DNA from 3 places in the Bacillus sp. FJAT-45066 genome. Region 3 is predicted to be linked to each of the others. Evidence: riboswitches for the same ligand, from Rfam matches in the RefSeq annotation. Region 3 holds a riboswitch; each other region holds the start of a gene.
The links. A riboswitch is a leader RNA that binds a small molecule or an ion and turns the genes downstream of it on or off. The one in region 3 is predicted to bind S-adenosylmethionine.
Positions count from the first base shown of each region.

Region 1: another riboswitch for S-adenosylmethionine. It lies ahead of CDZ92_RS17830 (sugar ABC transporter substrate-binding protein); the one in region 3 lies ahead of CDZ92_RS16305 (LLM class flavin-dependent oxidoreductase).
Region 2: another riboswitch for S-adenosylmethionine. It lies ahead of mtnW (2,3-diketo-5-methylthiopentyl-1-phosphate enolase); the one in region 3 lies ahead of CDZ92_RS16305 (LLM class flavin-dependent oxidoreductase).

Region 1 is NZ_NISQ01000001.1:3,555,797-3,560,011, forward strand. Features, by position in the region: gene CDZ92_RS19740 (septation ring formation regulator EzrA) at 1-1,029, shown strand, start outside; gene CDZ92_RS17825 (PspA/IM30 family protein) at 1,489-2,157, opposite strand; SAM riboswitch class I at 2,399-2,517, shown strand; gene CDZ92_RS17830 (sugar ABC transporter substrate-binding protein) at 2,679-3,791, shown strand; gene CDZ92_RS17835 (sugar ABC transporter ATP-binding protein) at 4,120-4,215, shown strand, end outside.
Region 2 is NZ_NISQ01000001.1:1,806,251-1,810,465, forward strand. Features, by position in the region: gene CDZ92_RS09160 (1,2-dihydroxy-3-keto-5-methylthiopentene dioxygenase) at 1-109, opposite strand, end outside; gene CDZ92_RS09165 (methylthioribulose 1-phosphate dehydratase) at 123-755, opposite strand; gene CDZ92_RS09170 (2-hydroxy-3-keto-5-methylthiopentenyl-1-phosphate phosphatase) at 752-1,411, opposite strand; gene mtnW (2,3-diketo-5-methylthiopentyl-1-phosphate enolase) at 1,408-2,643, opposite strand; SAM riboswitch class I at 3,084-3,190, opposite strand; gene CDZ92_RS09180 (pyridoxal phosphate-dependent aminotransferase) at 3,285-4,215, opposite strand, start outside.
Region 3 is NZ_NISQ01000001.1:3,216,193-3,220,407, forward strand. Features, by position in the region: gene CDZ92_RS16290 (endonuclease/exonuclease/phosphatase family protein) at 1-234, opposite strand, end outside; gene CDZ92_RS16295 (hypothetical protein) at 473-988, shown strand; gene CDZ92_RS16300 (DUF3221 domain-containing protein) at 1,031-1,402, opposite strand; SAM riboswitch class I at 1,527-1,630, shown strand; gene CDZ92_RS16305 (LLM class flavin-dependent oxidoreductase) at 1,737-2,768, shown strand; gene CDZ92_RS16310 (ATP-grasp domain-containing protein) at 2,851-3,795, shown strand; gene CDZ92_RS16315 (DUF1002 domain-containing protein) at 4,192-4,215, opposite strand, start outside.

The sequences.
Region 1 (4,215 bases), 340 kb from region 3:
TACCGCGATGAATCCCGGAAGCGTGTTTTGGCGGTGTCAGAGGAACTGCCAGCTTATAAAGGGTTAGATGGTAAGTTTGGGGCAGAGCGAACGAGGCTTAATAGTGGCTATGCGGAAGTGTTGTGGAGCCATTTGGAAGCGGATTTTGTTACGATGAAAGATTTCGTGGAAGAAATAGATAAGAAGATTGTAGTAGTAACAGAGGCGTTGAAGCCCGATGTACAGCAATACAAGAAGGCAAATGAAGTAACAGTGGCCATGTTGGCAGAACTTGCGAAAGTGCTCGAATTGCATGATGCGTGCTTTACCGCATTTAATCAGTTGGAGAAAAGACGTGGTTCTGTTACAGAATCGGTGGAATCTGCTTTGAAGCGGGTTGGCGATTTAGATAAGAAAGTTTCACAGCATAAACTGCCAGTCGATTTATTTGTAATTAGTAGGTTACTGGAAGATTTGAAGTTTTTACGGGAAGAAGTGGATCGTAAGCCAGTTCATCTACAATTAGTTACGGATAAGGCTGTGCTTGCGGAGAAGCAGTTAGCTCAGTTGGAAGTGCATGCAGATAGTTTATTAGAAGAAAAACGAAAAGTCGAGCGCGAGTGGCAAGATTTGCAACACTCGTACCGAAACATTGATAGGAGACTTGGCTTAAGGTTGTTAATGTCCAACTATAAATCTCGTTTTGGGACGTGTGAAGCGCAAATTGCTCGTTTAATTGATGAAGGTAAATATGCTGATGCGCGTGCAGAAATTGCGATAGGCAGGAGGATTGTCGATGAAATGGTCGCAGAAGAGCGTCGGATTCGCGCCGAAGAACAAAGACGTGCTGCAGCAGCCGCGGCCGCAGCAGCTGCCCGAAACCGTAATAACGGTGGAGGCGGTTTTGGTGGAGGTTCTGGCGGTGGATTTGGAGGCGGCTTCGGCGGAGGCGGTGGTTCACGCGGAGGTGGCGGAAGTTTCGGCGGTGGATCTCGAGGCGGCGGAGGAAGCTTCGGTGGCGGTTCACGCGGAGGCGGACGGAAGTTTTAGGCTAGTTTGAATGATTGTGAAGCACTTCTCTATCTATGAAATTTGTAGATAGGGGAGTGTTTTTTGCTTTGTAGGGGATGTTTTCATTCTGGATTTGTCCGATTAGGTGAATTTCGGTGAGAAAGGTTAATTGGCTGGGTGTGAATTTTTGGTGGGGAGGAGGTTTATCGGCGAAAATTGACAGTTTATCGGCGAAAATGCGGGTTCAATCGGCGAAAACCGGCAATTTATCGGCGAAAATGAGGAAACAATCGGCGACCATAATAGCCAATCGGCGAAAACAGACTTCAATCAGCGAAACTATTAAATTATCAGCGAAAGCGTGCTTCAATCAGCGAACGAGCGAGAGGACAAATAATCCAACACTAAACGCAATCTAACAACGAGCAAAAACAACCTCAAAAAAAGCAATAAACAAGGGCAGATCACCGCCCACGTTTATTGCTCCAATCAAATCTATTATTTCTTTTCTAACTTCGCCTTCAACGCCGCTAACTCATCATCCACCGAACTCGTGCGGTCTAACAGGGCTAACTCGTCATCTAACGATTTGTTCGCACTACGTAACTCTTCCGAAGCCTCCGCTTGTGCTTCATGATGCATTACCTTTTCTTCCATGCGCTCAAATCCAGCTTTTGCGCCAGTTCCGATTCCAGACATCGTACGGTTTACTTTGGCACGCGCCTTCGCACTTTCCGAACGAGCTTTCAACGAATCTTTCTTCATCTTCATGTCACGTAACTCGTCTTTCATTTCACGCAACTTTTCTTTTAATTCTTCCGATAGCTTTGTAGCTTCTTCTACTAGTAGATCCAAAGACTGAGCTTGTGCTTGCTGCTTGTTTTTATCCTCTAACACACGGCGAGCTAAATCTTCATCACCAGATTGCAACGCTTTAATCGCTTGCTCTTCGCGTTTAGCAACAAGGTCTGCAGCCTCTGCGTATTGCTTAGACAAAATTTTCTCGTTTGCAATTTGCTTTGCTACAGCTGCTTCGACATCTGCAATATCCTTTTCCATATCTAAAATAAACTGATCCAACATTTTCCCTGGATCCTCAGCCTTATTTAATAATGCATTCAACTCAGAAGAAACAACAGTACGAACACGATTGAAAAAACGAAACATCCCAATCCCTCCTATAATAAAAGAAATGTAATTATTCCCATCATAACACAACACTATAATGCAATGGTCTAATCAATATTACGTACCAAAAACAAAAAAGTTTCAAAAGATTTACAGGTGCCAAAGATTTACAGGTGCCAGGCACCACCCGAAATTTGTCGAATGAATTTTCTAAATTGTGTTGACATTTTGCCTTTACCGAATTAAAGTAGTAAATATGAAATTCAACTTAATACTTGATCTCTTATCAAGAGAGGCGGAGGGACTGGCCCTATGATGCCCGGCAACCGTTCCATTTTTACTTGGAATTGGTGCTAAATCCTGCAAAGCGACTTTACTAGTCGTTTTGGAAGATGAGAGAGGAAGTTCGGATATTGTCTGCCGTATGAACCTCTCTTTTTAGAGAGGTTTTTTCTTTGTTCAAAAAACCTCTCAAATTTCGTGGTGGGATTGGAGGAAACATTCTAAAACAACTGAGTCAGTATTAAGACAGTAAACTACTTAATTAGGAGGAAACAAACATGAAAAAATCAATATGGAAAGCCGCAATAACAACAACCCTAGCTTTTTCTTTATTGTTAACAGGATGTAATTCAAGCAAAAGCTCATCAAACCAATCGAATAACGTATCTTTTGAGAATGTCCCAGAACGCTTTGCTACAGGGGATGGAGCAAAGATCAAGGTAATAAGAAAAATTGGAGGGGATGACCATACCGCTCAATTTCTTGCAGGAGCGAAAGAAGAGGGCGAATCGCTAGGCTTTGAGGTGGAAGTTTTCACAGCGAACGGTGATACAGCAAAATTTCACGATGCAATTGAACAAGCATTAAATCAAGATTTTGATGGCTTTATTATTTCTCACGGTGACGACGCTGCAACAGTCGATGCGGTGAAAAAGTTAGTTGATAACGGAAAGAGCGTCGTGACGTTTGATTCAAACCTAGACTTGGCTTCTATAGAAGGTGTCACATTAACATCTCAAGATGATGAAGCTCTGGCAAGTCTTGCGCTCAATCAGTTAGTAGCGGACTTCAATGGAGAGGCGAACATCGTGTACTTATGGGTAGACGGATTCCCTCCAATGGTAAGACGTAATAATGTGTATACACAAGTCCTAGCGGAAAATTCAGGATTGAAGGAAGTGGAGCGCTTCGGTGTAGCGGCAGCCGATACATCCGTTCAAACGCAAAATGCAGTAGCCGCGATGTTAAACAAACATCCGAAAGGCTCCATTGATGCAATCTTTGCAACGTGGGATGCATTTGCAATTGGGGCAGCTCGTGCGATTCGCGAAGCAGGCCGCGATGAGATAAAAATATACGGAATTGATGTTTCCAATGCAGATTTACAAGAAATCCAGTCAGAAGGAAGCTCGTGGAAATATACTGCGGCTGTTGATCCAAAAACAATTGGCGCAGTTAACTTAAGAATTTTAGCAAAAAAATTAGCTGGAGAAGAAACGCCACAGCATTTTGATCTAGATGCAGCATTAATTTCTCAAGATGAGCTTCGTGAAGCAAGCGAGCCAGTCAACATGGTGAATTTGAACAACATTGTGGAAGGATGGGGGACGTCCACAGTGTTTGAAGAAGATTGGATGAAAGTTTTGAAGGAACATTACAAGAAAAAGTAGATGGAAGATAGTGAGATTACTAGTTTAATGTGAAATTGTAGAAGCGATTGACGATGATTTGTGGTCAATCGGCGAAAAATGGGATTTTACCGGCGAAAATGAGGAGTTAATCGGCGAAAATTAACCTTCAATCGGCGAAAATGGGCCATCAATCAGCGAGTGCATTGCTCCAATCGGCGAAACACCCATGATATCAGCGAAATACCTTTGTTATCAGCGGAAGTAAAATAATCCCAGGTGCCTGGCACTGTTGGAACAACGCAAAAAAGTTGAGCCAATAAAACAGTGCCTGGCACCTGTAACAATTCTGTAAAGGAGGGGAAACAAAGTGGCAATACAAAACTCGGTTCTACATATGAAAGAGATTACTGTAGAGTTCCCTGGAGTACGAGCGCTAGATAGTGTTAGCTTCACGGCCACACCA
Region 2 (4,215 bases), 1.4 Mb from region 3:
TTTGAATATCCCATTTCTCATAAATTACTTCGTTCTCATCTAAAAACTTCACTACTTCTTCTAATACTTCTAGTCTTTCACTTGTCTCATGTAATCTAATTTTCGCCATTATCATATCCTCCTTATATAGATACTGCTATAGGGTGGTTTAATTTTATAACTCTCAAATGATAAGAAAATAAAAATTCCCACGCTTCCAAGATCCTTTTTGCTTCTGCAGCGTCTTTTCCCCAAGCAGTTATTCCGTGGTTTTCAATTAATACTGCTCCAGCGTCATCCTTAACAAAAGATGAAAATTCATTAGCTAACGTTGGGATATGAGCATGGTTACGTATAATCGGTATAGAAACTTCCGCATTCTCTTCCCAGATACCTAGCGCCTTAATAATTTCTTGCCCCTTAAAACTCGCCTTCCCAGTTTGCTTATAGAGCTCTGAAACAACATTATTATCGACCGTATGAACGTGCAGAACACATCCCGCTTTTGTTTTTTGGTATATATAGGTATGAAGAAGTGTTTCAGCTGACGGTTTCAAATCCGTATCTTCTATTTTTTGTCCATGTTGATCGACTAGTAAAAAGTCATCCAATGTACGTTTTCGCTTATCTTTACCGCTTGCAGTTACTAAAAAGGTTAAAGGTGCTTTTGATACTTTAATGGATAAGTTACCGCTCGTTCCGAAAAACCAATCTCTCGCGGCCAATTCATCTTTAACATCTGCAAGTTCATGCCATTTCTTAATGTAAGTGCTCATACTTTCACCTCAAATCCTTTTAAAATGTTTATTACATCAAAAAATGTTTCAAATGAGTCGTAATGTATATTTAATTCTTTACATTTATCAACCAAGAAGTCACGGGCAATCACTTTATCTGCTATTTTAGCTGCTTGTAAATCTGTTATGGAATCCCCAATAACAATTGTTTCATTATCATCTGATGCTAAACGACGAATCAATGACGGTTTACAACAGCCACAGTTATTTCCACAAGCATTATCACAACTATGCGGCCAAATAATCTTAATATTTTCACCAGTAAAGTCTGATTCGTTGCAATAGATCGTGTCCTCTTCTATGAACCCATTTAGAAGAGGTATGACAAAAAAGTCTATTCCACCTGAAACAATGTAAAGCTCCATTCCAACTTCTTTTACATAAGCAACAAACTCAGCAAAACCTTCACGTATTTCAGCATTTTGTAATATAAAATCAGTTATTTCGTTTCTCTTACTCGAAGGAAGAAGGGAGAATAATGTAGTTACTCCTTCCTTAATAGAAACTTGTTGGCTTAATATTTTATCCTTTACCTGTTCCCACTCAGGTGGGGCAAATTGTTTCATGATGGAGATAATATTATCGCTTCTCGTTATCGTGCCATCGAAGTCACAGAAAATGACTGGCTTTCTCATACTGTTACTTCCCCCCAAAGATGCAACGCTTTCTGTAATTCTTCGTTTTCTTTAGCTGCTTGTTGAAGTGATAAACCATTTTGAACAGCTTCAACAGCTTGACGAAATGCCTTTCCTCCTCCTATGGCACCATCTGGATGGCCGTGAACTCCACCACCTGCATTAATAACACAATCTATTCCGAAATCTTGCATTAAAACTGGTACTAAACCTGGATGTATTCCTGCTGAAGGTACCGGAATTGTTTTCTTCCACATATCGCTATTTGTCAATGATTCATAGATACCAAGAGCTTCCTCTCTTTTTAATGCAACACTTCCATACGGTGATGGGAATAAAGAGAAATCAGCACCTGCGTAGCGAAGTAATTTTCCTAATAGTAAGGAATTTGATATCCCATAAAATTCTGATGGTGTTACTGCACCACTAACAGCTGGATGAGCCATTATTGGAATACCGATTTCCTTATCTTCTGCTAAGCTTTGTAATACATCTAATCCATATGAAAATACGTTAAATAATAAAATATCTGCTCCGTCTTCTGCTGCTCTTTTTGCTTTTTCTTTTAACTCAAATGTTCTTCCTGTTAAATTTACTGCATAACGCGCTCGGTGACCTGTCTCCTCGAAGACTTGCTGTACCACTTCTTTTCCGACTGAAATTCGTTTTACAAATGGAGTTAACTCATTTTCAAACAAAATTTCGTCATCTTTAATGAAATCAACCCCACCTAACGCTTGTTCTCTTAGTTGGTTTGCGACAAAAGTTAAATCTTTTCCTAATACTCCTTTGAAGATGCTCATGATAAATGGTCTATTATAAACTCCCGTGATTTCTCTTAGTCCATCTGCTCCGAATTTAGGACCAGGAAAGTACTTTTTTAATCCCTTACTAAACTCTAAGTCTAGCAGCTTAATTTCTCCATCCAGAGAAAGTTTTCCAAAAACTGTTGTTAGTATCGCTGGGAGATCAGGGCTAAAATTAGCTGCTGGATATTCAATCTTCACAATACCCTTTGTTATTTTTTTTTGAAAATAGTTATCTACTAATTCACTTGTAGGTAAATATTCAACGCCAACAACATTCCCTTTATGTCTTTTTAATTGTTCTTGTTCAATTAGTGGTAGATTTGTCCAAGAACCAACTGTTAATCCAAGGGCGATGGATTCAGCTTTTTTCTCTAAATTACCTTTATGATCATGTATGAGATATGTAGCAACTACTGAACTCATGTTAAACACCTCTTTTTTTTAAATGGCTATGTTAAAGGCCACTGTTGATTTCCGTGCAAGTCTTCGCTTTCCGCGGGCGTGTCTAGGTCTAGCGGCTAGCTCCGCAAGTCTAGCCTTGGCCATCTCGAGGGCAAAGAGCTCCCTCAAGATGGCCCAGTCTTACGCTTGTCGGAGCTGAACGAGCCGCAATCACTTTTCTTGGCGCCGGGAGCCTCCTCGGCGCAAGCGCCTGTGGGGTCTCCCGGTCCTCGCTTCTCCCACAGGACAAGGAAGGCTCCTGAGCGGTGCATCCTTCGTAAGAAAATGCGTATGCATTTTCGAGGCGTCTCAGCCTTGCACGGAAATCAACAGATTAGTTTTTAAATATCAACACAAAGCTTTAACACAACTTAAATATAAAAAACCTCTTCTGGACAAGAAGAGGTTAGGGAACTAACATCCTCTTATCTGTCAGCTACTGCTGCAAGATTTAGCACCGTGCTTAAAATGAATTAAGTCGGTTGCCGGGTTTCATCGGGCTAGTCCCTCCACCTGCTCTTGATAAGAAAATATGAATATATATTGTGCAATTTAATTATTCAGAATTTATAAAATCTACATGTGATTATTACATCATTTTTTCTAATAGTCAATAGTTTTGTTTAAAAAATATTTAACGCTTTAATTCGTTGAACAGCCTCTTCCAATCTTTCAACATCAGTCAATAATCCAACCCGTACGTATCCTTCACCATACGTACCAAAGCCGACTCCTGGTGCCACTACGACATGTGCTTTTTCTAGTAAAAGGTCTGAAAATTGTTGCGAAGTATATCCGTCAGGTACTTTTAACCACGCAAAAAAAGAACCCTCAGGTGAACGAACTTCCCAACCGATTTCAGTCAGCCCACTTACTAAAACATTTCTACGAGTCTCATATACATCCACTAAATCTACAACACATTGTTGAGATTCTAAGAGGGCCGTTGTTGCAGCCTCTTGAATAGCACTAAATAAACTAACGTATAAATGGTCTTGTAATAAGTTAATAGATTCAATGACACTTTGATTTCCAACAGCAAAACCAACTCTCCAACCTGCCATATTAAATGTTTTAGAGAGTGTGTAAATTTCAATCCCAACCTCTTTTGCACCTTTTGTTTGTAAAAAACTTATCGGTCTTTTCCCATCAAAGCCAATCGCACCATAAGCGAAATCGTGCACAACGCAAATATCATGCTCGTTCGCTAAAGCGACAGTTTCATCAAAGAATTCTTGAGTCGCAATAGCACCTGTCGGGTTATTCGGATAGTTTAAAAACATTAGCTTTGCCTTTTGTAGTACGTCTTTACTAACAATAGAGTAATCTGGTAAAAAGTTGTTTTTTTCAAGTAACGGCATATATTCCATTTTTGCACGCGCTATTGCCACACCTGACCAATAGTCAGGGTAACCTGGATCTGGGACTATAACAGTATCCCCATCATTTAATAAACAAGATGGAATTTCCACCAGTCCAGCTTTTCCGCCGAATAATATAGCTACTTCTTTTTCAGGATCTAAATCCACGTTATATTCCCTTTTGTAAAATTTA
Region 3 (4,215 bases):
CCAGACTAATGAATAGTCTGAGACGCCTAACTTCTCAAGCTCCATTAACAGAACGTATGCATAATTGTCTTCTTTTACATTGTCATAAACAATCTGCCCATTCTGAGATTGGCTAACCTCTTGAAGAGCAATAACATCATAAGCTTTTTCTTTAATTGTTTCGGCTAAATGCTTTATTTTTGCTTCTTGATTCTCTTCTTGCCACGAGTGGCAGTTTAAGGTTAATAATTTCATTTTTTACGCTCCTAACAAACATTGGATATGTACTCGGTCTAGTAAGTAATTCATTTTATAGTAGTAAATTATAAATTAAAATGCAACAATAAAATATTATTTTGAAAAAACTTTATCATTCTGTAAAATCCCTATTTTGAAAAGATTATTATAATTACGTGAATTGGTAAAAGTATATACTTGTTCTTGAAAAGTGGGTACACTATACAAAAAAAGAATGGAAAAGGGGTTTGAAAACATGAGAAAATATGGATTTTTGGTAGTGTTATCTATACTTTTTGCAGCTTTATTAGTTGGATGTGGCGCAAATAATGGACAAGGAACAGGAAATACTGGTGAATCAGCACCACCAGAACAAGAAACATCAAATGAGGAAAAAAATAATTTTAAAATACTAATGGGTGTGCAGATGGACATGATTCGTACAATTCGTGCAGACATTCAACCATTACTTGCATACGAAAGAGGTGCGGAAGGTGCATCTTTGGAGGAAGCAAAAACAGCAGCAAACACAGTTGCGCAAAACTTACGTAACACAGAAATTTCTTCTGATTTAGACGATCGCGTAAAAGGAGAATTAGAAGAATCAGTAGAGCTTTTCGCTCAATATTTTGAAGCACGTGGTGACGACTTACAAGTTGATGATGAAGAGAAAGTTCAATATGAAAGGCTTGAAGCTTTCCACGAGCAAATTGGCGATGTTTTTGAAGAAGAAGGCTTAATTCGCCCGAACTTTGACAAAGACGTTCAGTAATTTTAAAAAAAGTAGACCCAAAAAGATGTTATCTTCCGGGGTCTACTTTTTTTCTGTGATAATTCTAATAATACTTGCCGTTCCTTGTACTGGATAACTCTCCGCAACAGGACCATCAAATATTACTTCGACCATATCTCCAACTTGAATATCTGAGAACACATGTAACTTACTAAGTGCATCTTTTTGAATAAGTGTATCTTTTGTAATACGTACACTTGCTTTATCAAAATCCGTATCTTCTTCCACTTTTCCTTCTACAAGAATTGCACCATACTCCCCATCTGGCGATATCTCCGTTACAGTTCCTCTAATACCTATTTTCCCGTCTCGATCATTGGCAGTAGTATTGCAGCCGAACAATGAAAACACCATAAAAACCATAGCAGCAATTATTAACATTTTTTTAATCATAAAATTCACCCTTTCCTATTAGTTAGACGGTAGTAAAAATATTTTGTTACAAGCAAGTTCAGGGAGTATTTATTATTTACCTTAAACCAAGTTTTGTGGTAGGATTACTTGTAATTAGATATATTCTTTATCCAGAGTGGCAGAGGGAATGGCCTGATGAAGCCCGGCAACCTAATTTTAAGGTGCTAATTCCAGCAAGATTATGCAAATGTTCTTGAAAGATAAGGAGATAACACAAGTTAAACCAGCCTTCCTTTAATCTTTCATGCATTAGAGAGAGGCTTTTTCTGTATGCATATATAGAAAAAGCTTTGGAAAAAGAGGGGGAACTAGGATGAAATTTGGATTTTGGCTACCTATATTCGGTGGATGGCTTCGCAATGTAGAACAGGAAAACATGCCATCAACGTTTACGTATGCAAAAGAAGTGATTCAAAAAGCTGAGCAATGGGGGTATGATACCACACTAATTGCAGAGCTTTTTTTAAACGATATTAAGGGACCTGAGCAAGACTGTCTAGATGCTTGGTCAACTGCCGCAGCACTTGCTGCAGTAACGGAGAAAATTGAGATCATGACAGCCGTTCGACCTGGGTTCCATAATCCAGCTATTACAGCAAAGGCCGCAGCCAATATTGATCAAATAAGCAATGGTCGTTTTACACTAAATGTCGTATCCGCATGGTGGGAAGAAGAAGCTCGTCAATATGGAGGGATTTTTACAGAACATGATGAGCGATACGAAAGAACGAAAGAGTTCCTTGAAGTGCTAAAAGGGCTATGGACAGAAGAAACTTTTAGTTATGACGGAAAATACTATCATCTTGAAAACACAAAGCTAGCTCCTAAGCCAGTTCAACGCCCAAATCCCATTTTATATGCTGGTGGAGAAAGTGAAAAAGGAAAGCAAGTAATAACAAGTATGTGTGATGCTTATGTGATGCACGGTGGAACGGTTGATGAAGTGGCTGTAAAAATAAATGACATGAAAAATCGACGGATGTCCTCAGGGCAAGCAACTTTACAATCATTCGGCATGGCTGCATACATCATCTGTAAGGATACAGAAGAAGAGGCGCAGCAAGAGTTAGCGCGCATTACGGAAGTAAAAGAGTCCAGTGCCTATGCTGGGTTTAAAGATTTTACAAGCAAGTCTCAGTTAGAACAACAAATTAAACTGCAAGATTATTCCGTCTCCAATAGAGGCTTGCGACCAGGGTTAATTGGCACACCAAGTCAAATTGCTTCAAAAATAAAAGAGTATGAGCGTGTCGGTGTAGATTTATTGTTGCTTCAATTTTCTCCGCAACTAGAAGAGATGGAACGATTTGCAATGGAAGTAATGCCTTTAATGAAGGAAAAGTAATCGTTTCATGATTAATGAACACCAAACCAGACAAATCACATATTGTACAATAAAACCAAGCAGTAAGAGGAGAGGAACATTCTTGGAAAAAATCTATATTATACATGAAAATAAAGAGTGGACAGAGCATTTAACGAAACGATTAGAAGAGCTAAACCTCCCATACGAAGAGTGGCACTTAGACGAAGGAATCGTCCCATTAACAGAAGAGCCACCACAAGGAGTTTTTTACAACCGAATGAGTGCATCTTCTCATACTAGAAATCATCGATTCGCCCCAGAACTAACTGCTGCAACTCTAGCATGGCTAGAACACAACGGACGCCGTGTGAACAACGGTAGCCGAGCACTTCAGTTAGAATTAAGCAAAGTAAATCAATATACAGAATTAGAAAAACACGGAATCAAAACACCAAAAACGATTGCGGCTGTAGGAACAGAGCAGATTATTAAAGCAGCTAAAGCTATTGGAGCAGCTTCTTTTATTACAAAGCACAATCGTGCTGGCAAAGGATTAGGTGTACAGTTATTCCATTCTATCTCAAGTCTAGAAAACTATATAAATAGTCCAGCGTTTGAAGAGCCAGTCGATGGGATTACCCTCATTCAAGAATATATAAAAGCACCACAACCGTTCATTACAAGATGTGAATTCATCGGCGGAAAATTTCTATATGCAGTGCAAGTAGACACGTCTGAAGGGTTCGAGCTTTGCCCGGCAGATGCCTGTCAAATTGGTGATTTGTTTTGCCCAGTTGGAGAAGAAAAAGAAGAGAAGCCGAAGTTTCAAATTATCGAAGGCTTTAACGACCCAATCATTGAAAAATATGAAGCGTTCTTGTGGGATAATAATATCCAAGTAGCCGGAATTGAATTTATTCGTAATGAGAATGGCGAAATATTCACCTACGACGTTAATACAAATACGAATTATAATGCTGATGCAGAAAAAAAAGCTGGGAAATATGGCATGCTAGAATTAGCCAAATTTTTAGGCAGTCAGTTGAAGATAAAAGAGGAAGCATGAGGGATCTGGTAACGGGTTAAATGTAAATTAACAAAAGAAATAGTGTTTGTTAAAAAGAAATAAAAGTGCTGGTGGTGTGTCCGACTCCTGCGGGAGAGGGCAGGCTGGTGAGACCCCGCAGAGCCCTTGGGCTTGAGGAGGCTCACCGCCTCCCCCGCGGAAAGCGGACACACCACCGGCACGGTTTTTGAAACGAAAGAAAAGGTGCTAGAAAATATTTTCTATACACCCTTTTCATTTATTATTTGAATCAATTTCATAATTACTATTCGTTTAGTGAAAAACGAATGTTCCGTTTATTATAATTAAATAACGTTCGATATTAAACGTAAATTATATTAAAAAACAGGTTTAATATTCGTTTTTCATTTAGTAATTGTACATCATGAAACTCACTCATTTAAATAAGTTAGAAATAGT